2 regions of the Agrobacterium sp. NPDC089420 genome follow, and region 2 is predicted to be linked to the other one. Evidence: predicted binding sites of a transcription regulator. Region 2 holds the regulator's gene; the other holds the start of a gene.
What was found. Region 2 encodes LexA, which represses DNA repair genes until DNA is damaged. Its sites were predicted from a motif close to TGTTCNNNNTGTGTTCNG; they were not measured.
Positions count from the first base shown of each region.

Region 1: the regulator LexA is predicted to act here: its motif matches at 5,842-5,859, upstream of ACI2KA_RS02170 (putative DNA modification/repair radical SAM protein).

Region 1 covers NZ_JBJDMY010000001.1:438,592-446,635, forward strand. Annotated here, with positions in the region: gene carB (carbamoyl-phosphate synthase large subunit) at 1-1,136, shown strand, start outside; gene ACI2KA_RS02155 (hypothetical protein) at 1,302-1,766, shown strand; gene ACI2KA_RS02160 (GGDEF domain-containing protein) at 1,866-3,005, opposite strand; gene ACI2KA_RS02165 (UdgX family uracil-DNA binding protein) at 3,153-4,604, opposite strand; gene ACI2KA_RS02170 (putative DNA modification/repair radical SAM protein) at 4,604-5,836, opposite strand; gene greA (transcription elongation factor GreA) at 6,058-6,534, shown strand; gene ACI2KA_RS02180 (glycosyltransferase family 4 protein) at 6,623-7,678, shown strand; gene ACI2KA_RS02185 (Lrp/AsnC family transcriptional regulator) at 7,723-8,044, opposite strand, start outside.
Region 2 covers NZ_JBJDMY010000005.1:11,611-19,654, forward strand. Annotated here, with positions in the region: gene ACI2KA_RS08985 (TRAP transporter substrate-binding protein) at 1-14, shown strand, start outside; gene ACI2KA_RS08990 (TRAP transporter small permease) at 134-667, shown strand; gene ACI2KA_RS08995 (TRAP transporter large permease subunit) at 664-1,923, shown strand; gene lexA (transcriptional repressor LexA) at 2,161-2,883, shown strand; gene ACI2KA_RS09005 (glutathione S-transferase family protein) at 3,297-3,974, shown strand; gene ACI2KA_RS09010 (ComEC/Rec2 family competence protein) at 3,994-6,474, opposite strand; gene gltA (citrate synthase) at 6,737-8,026, shown strand.

The sequences.
Region 1 (8,044 bases), on a different contig from region 2:
GCGGCCGCGCCATGCAGATCATCCATTCGGAAGGCCAGCTGCAGACCTATCTGCTCGACACCGTTCCCGGTCTCGTGCCCGAAGACATCAAGCAGCGTTACCCCAACGACAAGACCGGCCAGATCAACACCCTGCTCGGCAAGAACCCGCTGCTGTTCGACAGCTACCTGACCAACGCCGTCGAAGTGGACGTCGATGCGCTGTGCGACGGCGAAAGCGTCTTTGTCTCCGGCATCATGGAACATATCGAGGAAGCCGGCATCCATTCGGGCGACTCGGCCTGCTCGCTGCCGGTCCGGTCGCTGTCGAAGGAGATCGTCGACGAGCTGGAACGCCAGACGACCGCGCTTGCCAAGGCGCTCCATGTCGGCGGCCTGATGAACGTGCAATACGCCATCAAGGACGGCACGATCTACGTTCTCGAAGTCAATCCGCGCGCATCGCGTACCGTGCCTTTCGTAGCGAAGACCATCGGCGCGCCGATCGCCAAGATCGCCGCCCGCGTCATGGCCGGCGAAAAGCTCGATCCGGCGATTGCCGCCTATGGCGAGAAGCCCGATCCGCGCAACCTGAAACACATCGCCGTCAAGGAAGCCGTCTTCCCCTTCGCGCGTTTCCCCGGCGTCGACATCCTGCTCGGACCGGAAATGCGCTCGACCGGCGAAGTCATCGGCCTCGACACGGATTTTGCGCTGGCCTTCGCCAAGAGCCAGCTCGGCGCCGGCGTCGACCTGCCGCGCTCCGGCACGGTCTTCGTTTCGGTGCGTGACGAGGACAAGGAGGGTGTGCTGTCCGCCATCCGCATTCTCGTGGAAAGCGGCTTCAAGGTGCTGGCCACCGGCGGCACCCAGCGTTTCCTCGCCGAACAGGGCATCAACGCCGAAAAGATCAACAAGGTGCAGGAAGGCCGTCCGCATATCGAGGACGCCATCCGCAACCGTCAGGTCCAGCTGGTCATCAACACCACCGACAGCAACAAGGCGATTTCCGACTCGAAGTCGCTGCGCCGCGCGACGCTGATGCAGAAGGTGCCCTACTACACGACGATGGCCGGCGCGGAAGCAGCAGCCCTTGCCATCAAGGCGCTGAAGGCCGGCAATCTGGAAGTGAAGCCGCTGCAGAGCTACTTCCAGTAAGCGTGCCGCGGAAATCCGCACCATCATGTGCTGACTGAAAACGAAACGCCGCGGGTTGCCATGCCCGCGGCGTTTTGCGTGGCGTAATACTGAAAGCTCTTCCAAGCTGAACGAACAGATGTTGTAAATAAAACAGCCCATCGTCGATGCATAAGGGACATTCGAGTGACGAACAGACTCTGGATACTTCTTGTTCTGGTGCTCTTTCCAGGCAATGCACACGCTTGCCAACCAGCCATGTCGCAAACCCGGATGAACACCGTTATGGAGAAGCTGTTCCAGCTGTCCGCGAAAGGAACCGTGAAGGACGAGGATCTATCGTTCCTGCGGGCCGACAAGCAGATCGACTCGAACGTGTACGTCCAGAAGGCAAGTGTCGGGATCGTCGAGGGCGACACCTTCATCGTCTTCAATTCGGACAGAAACAAGCTCCAGATCCGGGATGACATCTGGACCGGCAAGGAAAAATCCGAACCCGAAATCCTCTTCTACAAGAACTCGAAGCTGCTGATCCCGGCCAGCCCATCGGAAGCCAAACGGTCCGGAGCCATCGTCTTCTCAAAAGACAATGTCTGGGTCATCCAGCCTGCCGAAAACTGCGCCGGCAGATACGCGAGGACGCCGATGTAGCGGTTTGAGACCGAACGCGCGTCTCGACGATGCACTGTACAATGTTCGGAAGGATGAAACATCAACGCTTCAACCGCCATCCGTTTATGAGTTCACGGCCTAGGCCGCCAGCGCCTCGCGAACGCAGTTGCGGCCTTCGGTTTTGGCGCGGTAAAGCGCGCGATCCGCCATTTCCGCCAGGGTCTGGAGATCGCAACGGCGGTCGCCGGTCGCCGCGACGCCGATACTGATCGTCACACCGACGCGCAGACCGCCACAATCGACCTCGGTGACCGCAACCGCATCACGGATGCGCTCTCCGATCATGCAGGCCTTCTGCACCCCGGCGCCCGGCAGGAAGATGATGAATTCCTCGCCGCCGTAACGCGCCAATATATCGCCGCCGCGTATGCTGCCGCCGATACGTTTCGCCACTTCCTGAAGGACGCTGTCACCGACGGCGTGGCCGAAACGGTCATTGATCGACTTGAAATGATCGATATCCAGCAACATGGCCGCATCGGCGGGATCGGGCGTTGCCGGCATGGTCTGGAAGAAGAAGCGCCGGTTTTTGACGCCGGTCAGCGGATCGGTATTGGCAAGAACCAGCAGTTTCCGTTCGGAGCGCTCAGCCACCAGCATCATCACGAAAAGGGCGATCGCGAAGTTCAGCATGATGATGAAGAAAAACGCATTGACCAGATTGATGGTGGCATATGCGGGGAAAAGCATGCTCTTCATCACCGAAAGCGAAATCAGGCCGGAAACGCCGGTGATCGCAGCGAGCGCCAGGCGCGACAGCAGCGGCTCCCGACGCCAACCGGCTAGAAGCCCTGCCGCACCGGCAAGATAGGCCAGAGCCGCGCAGCTGTTGAACAAGGCAGCGCGATAGGCATTGTTGTCCGCAACCTGCTGCGCAAGCACAATCGCCGCAAGCGTGACCATACCGACAAAAAATACGGTTCGCCCGCCTGGCGACCGTTCGTCGCTGAGGGTTTTCAGGCCGAGCCAGATCAGCGCATAGCCGGCAATACCAAACACGACGCTGCCGAACTGCCACAGGGCCGGCGACACTATTCCCCATTCGCCATAACCCGCCAGCGTGGAGCCGATCGTCATGGCCGCAAAACCCGCAGCAAGAACCGACGGACCGCGCAAGCCGCGATTCGTGATTTTCAAATAGATAAAGCTCAGCAAACCGACGATATAAGAACACTTTTGCATCAGTATGACTGTTGCAAGATCGAGCTCACCCAACATAATATGTCCGCACAATAAATAAATACAACAGAGTCAATTATAATAATAAATATAAATTTTCAATAAAGATAGAGCGCGCAAATTTCAAATTGACCGCACAAAAAGTAAAATGAAAATATTCTATAATACACACATTCGAAATGAAATTTATTCGAATAGTTTTATAAAACCGATGTCCTTTTCGAATTGACGAATTTCCGCCTCTTTCGCCGGCGCATCCGGCAGGCGCAGCAGATAGGATGGATGCACCGTGACAAAAAGCGTCCGCCCGTCCCGCATGGGAAGAGGACGCCCCCGGAGCGTGGTGATTTTTTCCTTGCCGCCGGTCAGCGCATAAAGCGCCGTCGCCCCCATGGCGACGATGAGTTTCGGTTGGACCAGTGCGATTTCCTGATTGAGCCACCAGCGGCATTGCTGCACCTCACCCGCATCCGGCCGCTGGTGGATGCGCCGCTTGCCACGTGTCTCATATTTGAAATGCTTGACGGCATTGGTGACGTAAAGCCGACCGCGATCCACACCCGCCTCGCCAAGCGCCCGGTCAAACAGCCGGCCTGCGGGACCGATAAAGGGTTTTCCGGCAAGATCCTCTTGATCACCGGGCTGTTCGCCAACGATCATGACATCCGCTTTTTCCGGCCCCTCGCCAAAAACCGTCTGCGTCGCCCGGCAATGCAAGGGACATCGCGTGCATTGGTCAGCCTGCCGCTTCAATGACGAAAGCCCGTCGGTCGGCGTCGGCGGCGGGACTTCCCGCGCCGCGGCCGCCACGGCCTGCAAACGATGGTGAAACGGCTGCGGCTGGCTTGCCTGCCTGGCCGCCATGTCGAGCACCCGTGCTTCCGCGCCGAGAACGAGGCCGGGAATGAGCTCCGCTTCCGGCAGGTTCTTCCAGTATTTCTTCGGCATCTCCGCCGTCATCGCCTTGATCTTCAGACGTGCCGGGTTGAAAATATTGGCATAATAGGTCCGCCACAGATCGTCCGTTTCATCCTTCAGATCGGGTTTGACCGCCGCCTCCCGCGCCGTCTGCAACACGTTTCCGTCCCATTGCGCGGACCCTTTCGGTGTCGCGATCAACCAGTCCATGTCGGTGAATCGCCGCTGGAAAAACGACGCCGTGCGCTCGACGATGAAATGATCCGGCTCGAACCAGGCGACAAAGCGCCGTCGCCCGCCTTGCCCCTGCGGCAATAGCAATTCCTTGAAGCGGACGAAGGCCGTCATCTTGTGACAATCGCGACGAACGGATTTTTCAAGCAGCCGTGCCTGCGAAACATCCGCATCGGACTTGAATTGCAGCAGGGCACGATCCTGCCCCAGCCGCCACAACAGCCGGTAAAGCAGCGCGAAACGCCCCCTGTCGCCGTGACAGATCACAGCCTGCGCCAGCGCCACGAAAGCGGCAGGAACGGAAACCCGGGCAGCCTGCGCCGCCGCAACCGGCAAGGGTTCGCCGGCGCAGTCCAGAAGCCCGGCTCCGTCGTCGCGCAACCGCCAGTCAATTGCCTCGGGCGGAATGCCGGCGGCAAGCGCCGAGCGCGCGGCATCGCGCCACTCACCGAAATCACCCCGCCCTTCGAGAACCGGGCCATACATCACAACAGCGACAATTGCTCGGGCTGCGGGGCAAACATCGCCCGCAGATCCGGCCGTTCGGTCAGCTTGCCGGGTGTCCAGCCCTCCGCCACAACAAAGGCTTTCACTTTCTTCAGGGACACGCCGAAGCGGGCGATGTCCTCGAGCCGCAACCGGCGGAAGCGCCGCGACGACAGGATGGAAGCGACCGTCTTTGTGCCGAAGCCCGGCACCCGCAGCAGCATTTCCCGATCCGCCACATTGACATCCACCGGGAAACGCTCGCGATGTTTCAGTGCCCAGGCCAACTTCGGATCGATATCGAGATCGAGCATGCCATCCCCGCCGATCGCGGTTATCTCGCCAATGTCGAAACCGTAAAACCGATAAAGCCAATCCGCCTGATAAAGCCTGTGTTCACGCATCAAAGGCGGCTTGATCAGCGGCAGGTTTTTCGAGGAATCCGGAATGGGGCTGAAGGCCGAATAATAGACGCGCCGCAGGCCATAACTGCCGTAAAGCCGGGCGCTGGTGGAGAGGATGGTGCTGTCATTCGCACCATCTGCGCCAACGATCATCTGCGTGCTCTGTCCGGCGGGCGCAAAGCGCCTGGTCCGGCGCGTCCGCACGGTCGGCTCCCCCGCCTCCTCGATCTTCAGGCGGATATCGGCCATGGAGCGGCGAATATTGGCGGGCTGCTTTTCCGGCGCGAAACGGCCGATGCCGCTATCGGTCGGCAATTCGATGTTGATCGACAGACGGTCCGCATAAAGCCCCGCCTCCTCTATGAGCTTGGGCGAGGCTTCGGGAATGGATTTCAGGTGGATATAACCCCGAAAACCATGCGTAACGCGCAACTCCCGCGCCACCCGCACCATCTCCTCCATCGTGTGATCGGAGGAGCGGATGATGCCGGAAGACAAAAACAGCCCCTCAATATAGTTGCGCCGATAAAATTCCAGCGTCAGCCACACCACTTCTTCCGGCGTGAAGCGCGCCCGTTCGACATTGCTGGAAGAGCGGTTGATGCAATAGGCGCAATCATAGATGCAGAAATTGGTGAGCAGGATTTTCAGCAGCGAGATGCAGCGCCCGTCCGGCGCATAGGCATGGCAGATGCCCGACCCTTCCGTGGAGCCCAGACCGCCTGACGCCGCGGAGTTACGTTTCACCGTGCCGCTCGACGCACAGGACGCATCGTATTTCGCCGCATCGGAGAGAATGGCCAGCCGTTGCCTGATTGACTTCTTCATGATTATGTTCACTATATGTTCCATTGAAAAATGTCAATCGCCTTGGTTAAGCCCATGAATATATATGAAAATACGCCGCCCTCAAATTTGCTGGCATTTCGCTGTCGTCTTCTGATATAGTCGGCTCAGTTATGATTTTGGCATGGTTCCGGAGTTCCTCTCCGGAACCTGTTTCTTTTTGTGTCTGCAAGTAAAGCGACCGGAATGCGAAGGATAAAAAAATGGTAGAAAAAGTACCGATGACTCAGGGTGGATTCGTCAAGCTGCAGGAGGAGCTGCGTTGGCGCCAGCAGGAGGAACGCCCCCGTATCATCGAGGCGATTGCCGAAGCGCGCGCCCATGGCGACCTTTCGGAAAACGCCGAATACCATGCTGCCAAGGAAGCCCAGAGCCATAACGAAGGCCGCATCACCGAACTGGAAGATCTGACGGCGCGCGCCGAAGTCATCGATCTGTCCAAGATGTCCGGTTCCAAGATCAAGTTCGGCGCCACCGTCAAGCTGGTGGACGAAGACAGCGACGAGGAAAAGACCTATCAGATCGTCGGTGACCAGGAAGCCGATGTGAAGGCCGGCCGCATTTCCATTTCTTCGCCCATTGCCCGCGCCCTCATCGGCAAGGAAGTCGGCGACAGCATCGAAGTCAACGCCCCGGGCGGCGCCAAGGGTTACGAGATTCTCGCGGTACAGTGGGGCTGATTGCCCTTGCCAGCAATGCGCCCCCCAAGCGGGCGCATTGCGCTGCCCCATAGAACCGCCCATCCAGCCGCAGAGACGGAAGCCCATCTTGTCCCACGTCAGTCTGAAAGATGTGCAGGTGCTTGCGCCGAACTTCAAGCGCAGGCTCTCCGGCGTCACCTCCACCATCGTTCAGCTCATTCCGGTGCAGAACCGGCTGGGGCAGAAGGTGGCGGTCATCGGCCCCGGCCTGCCGCCGCATCTGCCGCATGGGCGTTTGCGCGATCTGTGGCGCCTCTGGCAGAACGGCCCGCTCGGCGGCCCGCGCATCTGGCATGCCCGCCGCAATCTGGAAATGTTGCCGGGCATTCTCATGCGCGACGTGCTGCGCATGAAGGTGAAGCTGCTCTTCACCTCGGCCGCGCAACGGCGGCATTCCGCCTATACCCGTTTTCTGATTTCGAGGATGGATGCGGTGGTGGCAACCAGCACCCGCTCCGGCTCGTTTCTGGAGGTCCCCCATCGCGTCGTCATGCATGGCGTCGATACCGACCTGTTTCACCCGGCGAGCGGCCCCGAGGATACCATCGCCACGACGGGCCTGCCGGGCCAATATCTGATCGGCTGCTTTGGCCGGGTGCGCCACCAGAAGGGCACCGATCTCTTCGTGCGCGCCATGATCGAGCTTCTGCCCCACCACCCGCAATGGACGGCCGTGGTTTCCGGCCGCGTCACGGCGGAACACAAGGCCTTTGGTGACGCGCTGAAGGCCGATGTCGCCGCCGCCGGCCTTGCCGACCGTATCGTGTTTCAGGGCGAAGTCGATGACATCAAACCCTGGTATCGGCGGCTGACGCTTTACGTCGCGCCGTCGCGCAACGAAGGCTTCGGCCTGACCCCGCTTGAGGCCATGGCCTCGGAAACGGCTGTCGTCGCCAGCACTGCCGGCGCTTACGAAGAGATGATCGTCAAGGGCGAGACCGGCATGGTGGTCGCGGCAGGCGACTATGCATCGCTCAGAGATGCGATAAAGATCTATCTTGCCGATCCTGCCCTGGCCAAAACCCATGCGCGTGCCGGACTTGCGCATGTACGCAGCGCATTTCCGCTGGAAAAAGAGGCGGCAAGTCTCGGCGAAGTCTATGACGCGCTAAGGCGTGGCTAAACCGCGTCACATTTGATCGGATTGAGGCGGCGACGAAACCCGGGTCAGATTTCCACCAGGCCGACGCGCTTGACCTGGCGGATGGTCAGCATCGTACGCACCGTATCGACATTTTCATCCGCCGTCAGAACCTCGATGACGAAATCCTGAAACTCGGTGAGGTTTCTGGCGACGCAATGCAGCAGGAAATCGCTTTCGCCCGATACCATCCAGGCCTGCCGCACCAGCGACCAGCCGGCCGTCGCCGCTGCGAAGGCCTTCAGATTGCTGTCCGACTGGCGTTTCAAACCGACCATGCAGAAGGCGACGAGGTCGAAACCGAGCTTGGGCGCGTTCAACATGGCGTGATACCCCTCGATCACACCC
Region 2 (8,044 bases):
CTGCCAAGGGCTGACGATCGCGACGCCGGCCGGCTTCCGCCCCGGGCGGCGTCGTCTCGCGCCCACCACAGGATCGGCGGGAGCCTCACTCACGCCGGCATTCATACGGTTTCAGTTTTCAGGAGATGCGCCAATGCTCGAAGGAGCCTTGTCCGCCGCCAATCGCGTTGACGGTTTCATCGCCATCCTCTGCCGCGTCATCATCGTGGCGTCCGGCATTCTGCTCACGACCATCATGACCACGAATGTCATCGTGCGTTACGTCTCGACATCCGGCGGTCTGGATTTCGCGGAAGAGCTGCCGACCATGCTGTTTCCCTGGTTCATCGTCGCCGGCATCACGCTCGCGGCGCAGAACGGCGCGCATATGGCGGTGGAATGGATCTATGACAAGTTCGACGACCGCGGCAAGGTCGGCGTTCTGCTGTTCGCCAATCTCGTGACGGTCGCGAGTTTCATCGTTCTGGCGCAGCAGGCGCTGGTCGTCGCCGAGATCGCCGGCGCTGAAATAAGCCCGGTTCTGCAATTGCCCAACAGCATCGGTTATTACTCCATCGCCTTCGGCGCGGCACTGGTCTCGATCACCACCGCAACCGCCAGCCTGCGCATTCTGTCCGGCGGCTGGCACGCGCGCCCGCACGGCGCAACCGAGGAGATGCCCCTATGACCATCGTGATGATCATTGCATTTTGCATTCTCATGATGCTGGCGGTTCCCGTCGGTTACGCGCTGATCATTTCGGCAGGCGTCGCCGTGCTGTGGAACGGTTATGTGCCGCTTTCCATCGTGGCGCAGCAGGTCTATGACCAGACACAGTCCTTCCCCATGCTGGCGCTGCCGTTCTTCATGCTGGCCGGCACGCTGATGCTGGGCGGCAAACTCGGAACCCAGCTTTTGGAACTCGCCTCCAAAGCCATGCAGCGCTGGCGCGGCGGCCCGCTTTCCACCACTGTCATCTCTTCGGTGGTGTTTGGCGGCGTCTCCGGCTCTGCGGTCGCCAATGCCAGCGCACTGGGTTCGGTGCTCATTCCATGGCAGAAACGCCAGGGTTATCCCGCGCCTCTCTGCGCGGCGAACAATGCCACCTCGGCCGTTATCGACGTGCTCATTCCGCCCTCTATCCCGATGATCCTCTATTCGCTGGTGAGCGGCGTCAGCATCGCCAATCTGTTCATTGCCGGAATCTTGCCCGGCCTGCTGATGGCCGTCGGCTTCATCATCGTCTGCTGGGCGATTGCCGTGCGCCGCGGTTATGCGGTCAGCGATGAACGCATCCGCAAGCGCGATCTGGCGGTTCTGGCATTTCGCAGCCTGCCGGCGATCCTTCTGCCGATACTCATCATCCTCGGCCTGCGCTTCGGCTTTGCGACGCCCACGGAGGTGGCCGTTCTTTCGGTCGTTTATTCGCTCGTGCTCAGCATCGTCTTTTACCGCGACCTGACGTGGAAACGTTTCTGCGACAATTTCGTCGAGGCGGGTTCGGCAACCGGCGTCGTCATGCTGGTGATCATGGGCAGCGCCGCGGTGGGCTGGGTCCTCACCTTCGATCAGGCGCCCCAGCATTTCGCCACCTGGGTGGCGGAAAACATCTCGAACCCGATCCTGATCATTCTCATGATGAACATCCTGATGCTGATCATCGGCATGCCGCTCGATCTGCCGCCGTCGATCCTGCTGCTCGGACCGATCTTCGTGCCGCTGGCGGACATGATCGGGCTCGACCGGGTGCAGCTCGGCATGATGATGGTCATCAATCTCGGCATCGGGCTTTATACGCCGCCGATCGGCACCACGCTCTTCATCTCGTCCTCCATCGCCAGAGCGCCGCTCGGCGCGACGACCAGGGAGTTGTGGCCGTTCTTTGCCATGGCAATGCTGCTGCTTATCGCCGTCAGCTTCATCCCCGCCCTGACGATCTACTGACCTCGCCTGCAGCAGAACCGGAGACCATCGGCTAACGCCCCGGCCGGTGGTTTTTCGTTCACGATCTATCCTTCAAGATACGGCAAATCTTCGTTCCGCCGCTTCGCCGATGAAATCACGATCTGAGATGGAACCTTCACGAAATTTTAGGGGATTGCGGAACACATATGGAACATATAGTGTTCGTTCTGTATTTGTTTCGCGACCTCAACGACGATTCTCAAGGGTGTTTTCCTCATGCTCACGCGCAAACAGCAGGAATTGCTTCTCTTCATTCATGAAAGAATGAAAGAGTCCGGCGTGCCGCCCTCCTTCGATGAAATGAAGGACGCACTCGACCTTGCCTCCAAATCCGGCATCCACCGGCTGATCACGGCCCTCGAGGAGCGCGGCTTCATTCGCCGGCTACCTAACAGGGCGCGGGCGCTGGAAGTCATCAAGCTGCCGGAGGCCTACGCGCCGGGTGCGAGGCCGCAACGCGGTTTTTCGCCGAGCGTCATCGAAGGCAGCCTCGGCAAACCGAAGGCGCCGGAACCGGCACCCGCCCCCAAGGCGCCTGCCAACGATCTCGGCGGGGCGGTCACCGTGCCGGTCATGGGCCGCATTGCCGCAGGCGTGCCGATTTCCGCCATTCAGAACAATACGCATGACGTTGCCGTGCCTGTGGACATGCTGGGTTCCGGCGAACATTACGCTCTTGAGGTCAAGGGCGATTCGATGATCGAGGCCGGCATTTTCGATGGCGACACCGTCATTATCCGCAATGGCAACATTGCCAATCCCGGCGATATCGTCGTGGCGCTGGTGGATGACGAGGAGGCGACGCTGAAACGCTTCCGCCGCAAGGGCGCCTCCATTGCACTGGAGGCAGCCAACCCCGCCTATGAGACCCGCATCTTCGGGCCGGACCGGGTGAAGATCCAGGGCAAGCTGGTGGGGCTGATCCGCCGTTACCATTGATCGCTAATGGCCGCCATCGTCTCGGCGCGAACATCGCCCCGGTGAGGAGACCTCCATTGAGGATGGCGGCAATTCTGCACTTCGGCTGACTATGTCGATTCCGGGCCGACACATTCGTCCCGGGAGCAGCTGCATTCCGTTCCGCTGATCATCGGCTCCGGTCTTCATATGATATTGCGGCTTTGGCCCGGCCTGTTGCGCCCCGTGCCTCATCTGCATGGAGTTTCGATAACGTAGCGGGGTGTTTCGCCCGTGGGATGGACTTAACGCGACATCGTCACTGAACGGCGACATCCTCATCGCGTGACCCGCCGCCACTCATCAAAGGCGCTTATGGGTGCCATGGATTATTTTCGATATTCCGCAGCGCTTCGACATGTATAGAAATAAGCGTGATATCCGGGAGACAAGCCATGTACGATCTTTATATCGCCAACAAGAACTATTCCTCCTGGTCGCTGCGGCCCTGGGTCTTGATGCGCACGCTCGGTATCGCCTTCGATGAGAAGCTCGTTCCGTTCGGCGAAGGCGTTTCCTTCTCCAGCTTTTCGCCAACGGGCAAGGTGCCATGCCTTGTCGATGAGGGCGTGACGATATGGGAATCGCTGTCGATCGCCGAATATCTTGCCGAAAGGCATCAGGGCGTCTGGGCAAGCGACAAACAGGCGCGGGCATGGTCGCGGTCGGCTGCGAGCGAAATGCATGCCGGCTTTTCCTCGCTGCGCAATCTCTATCCCATGTCGGTCGGTATTCGGGTCAAGCCGAAGGCCGGCGATGCCGGACTTGCCGCCGATATCAGGCGCATCGACGCGCTGTGGAGCGAAGGCCTGAGGCAATTCGGCGGCCCCTACCTTGCCGGCCAGAAATTCACCGCGGTCGACGCCTTCTTCTGCCCGGTCGCATTCCGTTTCCAGACCTATGGCGCCGATCTTTCACCGGATGCGAAGGCCTATTGCGACCGGCTGCTCGCCCTGCCCGCCATGCGCGAATGGTATGAGGCCGGATTGCGGGAGATCTGGCGCGATGCCGCCCATGAAGAAGAAATAGGCGGCATTGGCGAACTGACCGCGGATCTGCGTCTCAAGGCCTGAGACCCAGCACTGGCGGTCGTCACTGCGACGTCGCCAGCAGCTGCCGGATGTTTTCGGGAACATCGTGCTCGAAACTACCGCTCTTCCAGTCGTAATAGCGGTGTTCGCTCCAAGGCCTGTCCACCCCCGCTATAGCGGCGCGCAGCCGTCCGACCACGGCGGGCTGTTCACTGCCGGCGAAACTCATTTCCACCGAACCGATGCGCCGCAGAATATCGCGGTTGAGCAGCAGTGCGCCCGAGCGGCATTGCGAAAACGAGGTTCTGCGCGAAACGACGACGATATCGGCGATGTCGCAGGCCTTTCCGGCAAACCGGCCATCCTCCAGAACGACGATCCATTCGCCGCTGCCGGCGCGCGCCACGCACCATATGTCCTTGGCGCAGGTGAAGACCCCCGGTTCCGCATCTTTCAGGGCTGCCGTCATCTGCCGGGCGACGGTACTCAGCTCTTGCGGGGTCAGTTTCGGTCTGGCGGTCAAAGCCACACGGGTTGCCGCCGTCCCGGTTTCGACAATCACCGGCGGCACGGGCTGTTCCGGCAGGAGCAATGCTCTTTGCCACTGGCCATAAACGAAACCCTGCGGCCGCGTCCTTGTCGTATAGGCCTTGCCGTCCTCCAGCAGGGCGACCAGTTCGCCATCCTCGTGAATGAGCAGGTGCGGCACATCGCGATAGGCCATCGTCGCCGACAGCCCGAAGGCAAAGAGCAGAATCGGAATGCCAAGCAAAGCGAGCCGGCTGCGCAGCAGCGTCAGCAGCAGGAAACCGGCCGACGCAAGGCCGATGAACCAGCCATGCGGCCGCCCCGTCGCAGCGCTGCCGCCCCAGGACGCCACCTCCTGCGCAACCTCGATGACGAGCGCCATGCCATATCCCATGATCTTCAGGAAAGGAGCGTCGAGCCCGAAGGGCATCAACAACATGGCGACAAGGCCAAAGGGCATGACGATCAGCGACATCAGCGGCATGGCGGCCAGATTGGCGAACAGTCCATAGGTGGTGACACGGTGGAAATGTTCGGCCGAATAGATCGCCGTCGACAGCCCGCCAATCAGCGATGTGACGATGACGCCGCCGATGATGGCGCCTGCCGTCTGCCCTACCCTCATCCATGCCGGCCTGCGGCCGATGGACAGCCGCTCGTGATTGCCGCGGCTGCGACTCCACCAGGCATAGGCCGATACCAGCGCGATGGTCGCTGCAAAGGACATCTGGAAACTCGGCCCCATGATCTCCGAGGGCGAAAAGGCAAGAATGACCAGGGCGGAAAGAGCAACGTTCCTGAGGCTGAGCGAGGGCTGATCGAAAAGGACGGCGATCAGCATCACGGACATCATCAGCCAGGCGCGTTCGGCAGAGACGGCGAAACCGGAAATCAGATAATAGGCAAGCGTCATCAGCAGCGCCGCGAAAGCTGAAATCTTCTTGACTGGCCAGCGTTGCGCAAAGGCGGGAAACAGGCTGAAGACCAGTCGGAGGCCAACGAAGAAGATGCCGGCAGCCAGCGCCATGTTGAGCCCGGATATGGCAACGATATGCGCAAGACCGGAAAGCCTCAGCGCCTCCATCGTTTCGACCGATATGGCCTGTCTCTCATCGGTGACGATCGAGGCTGCAAAGGCGCCGGCATCGCCGCCGATCGTGCCGCGGATACGCTCGGCAATGGCGCTGCGAAGGCGATAGAGCCCCATGTCGGCCCACTCCATCACCCCGCGCCCAGCGGCAATGTCCCCCTCCGGTGATACGGTCGTCACCTGGGGCGGCCTGTAGAAAAATCCCGTCGCGCCCATGCCTTTGAAATAGGAGGCGAAGGCGAAGTCATTGAGCCCCGGCAGAGCCGGACCGGAAGGCGGCGACAGACGCGCCTTGCCGCGAATGGTGGCGCCAAGCGCGACCGGTTCGCCGCCGCGGGCAAGCAGCGCGACCTTCTCCGGCGGACGCGACAGTTTCGGCGTCTCCGTCGCGATCAGCCTGACCACGTATCGCCAGTCGCCGCGCGCGTCGACCTCACGGCGCAAGACAGTGCCGATGATGGTCGTGGTGACCGGTGTATCCAGCACCACGGTGCCGGCGCGCCTGGTTTCAAGATCGGCCAGAAGCATGCCCAGCAGCAGGAAAGCGGCGATGCTGCAGCCGGCCGGCGACAGGCCGGTATCGTATCGGATGAAGAGCGCCAAAGCGGCGGCAAGCAGGAGTGCGATTGCCAGTACGAACGAAGACGGCGTGACATCCAGGGAAAACCACAGGATCGCACCGCAGCCGATGAAGACAGGAACAAACAGGAAATCATGGCCGAATGCGCGTTCCTCGGCGAGACAGGCGGTGAGTTTGCCGGTAATGACGACCTTGAGGTTCGGCCAGGAAACAGGGGCAGGCAGATCGCGGGCAGCGACATCGCCGGTGCGGCAAACGGGAAACAGGATTTCATGCGTGCCGGGCAAGCTGCCCGGCCTCGTTTCGGCATATTCGAAATGCTGTTTTTCCCCGTGACCGAGCAATCCGCGCCGCGCCCCTGCCGCACCGGAAACAGCTTTGCAGCCCGGCGCGGAGGATTGCAATCCTTTCCTTTAACGGTGCGTTGACCGAGATCGAATCGCCATTGCCGATAAAGCCGCAAGCAACGTCATTGCGTTTGCCGCAATGCACAATTTGACCTTCGAATAGCTTGGCATCGGCGCAAGGATCATATAGCTAATCGGTAGACGCTTAACCGCGGGGCGTGTCTCAACGCCCCCACCCGCATGTTTTCGGAGGATCAGTATGACGGAAAAAAGCGCTACAGTGACACTTGGCGATAAACAGGTCGAACTCCCGGTCAGGGAAGGCACGATCGGGCCGAGCGTCGTCGATATCGGCACGCTGTACAAACACACGGGCTCCTTCACTTACGACCCGGGTTTCACGTCGACGGCCTCCTGCGAATCCAAGATCACCTATATTGACGGTGACGAAGGCGTTCTTTTGCATCGCGGCTTCCCGATCGAGCAGCTGGCCGAACAGGGCGACTTCCTGGAAACCTGCTACCTGCTGCTTTACGGCGAACTGCCGACGGCTGCGCAGAAGAAGGATTTCGATACCCGCGTCACGCGCCATACCATGGTGCACGAACAGATGAGCCGCTTCTTCACCGGCTATCGCCGCGATGCGCATCCGATGGCCGTCATGTGCGGCACGGTCGGCGCTCTTTCGGCCTTCTACCACGACTCGACCGACATCACCGATCCGCACCAGCGCATGGTCGCCTCGCTGCGCATGATCGCGAAGATGCCGACGATCGCCGCCATGGCCTACAAGTACCATATCGGCCAGCCCTTCGTTTACCCGAAGAACGATCTCGATTACGCCTCGAACTTCCTTCACATGTGCTTTGCCGTACCCTGCGAGGACTACAAGGTCGATCCGGTTCTGGCCCGCGCCATGGACCGCATCTTCATCCTGCATGCCGATCACGAGCAGAACGCCTCCACCTCCACGGTGCGCCTTGCCGGTTCGTCGGGTGCAAACCCGTTCGCCTGTATCGCGGCGGGCATCGCCTGCCTCTGGGGTCCTGCCCATGGCGGCGCCAATGAAGCGGCGCTCAACATGCTGAACGAAATCGGCTCGGTTGACCGCATTCCGGAATATATCGCCCGCGCCAAGGACAAGAACGACCCGTTCCGCCTGATGGGCTTTGGCCACCGCGTCTACAAGAACTACGACCCGCGCGCCAAGATCATGCAGAAGACGATGTATGAAGTGCTGGAAGCCACCGGCAATTCCGACGATCCGATCATGCAGGTCGCGCTGGAACTGGAAAAGATCGCCCTTTCCGACCCCTACTTCGTCGAAAAGAAGCTCTACCCGAATGTCGACTTCTATTCGGGCATCACGCTGAAGGCGCTCGGCTTCCCCACGACCATGTTCACCGTTCTCTTCGCTCTCGCCCGCACCGTCGGCTGGATCGCGCAGTGGAACGAAATGATCGAAGATCCGCAGCAGCGCATCGGCCGCCCGCGCCAGCTCTATACAGGCGCCGGCAAGCGTGACTACGTTCCGGTTTCGAAGCGTTAAGCCGCGAAACCCTCCAAG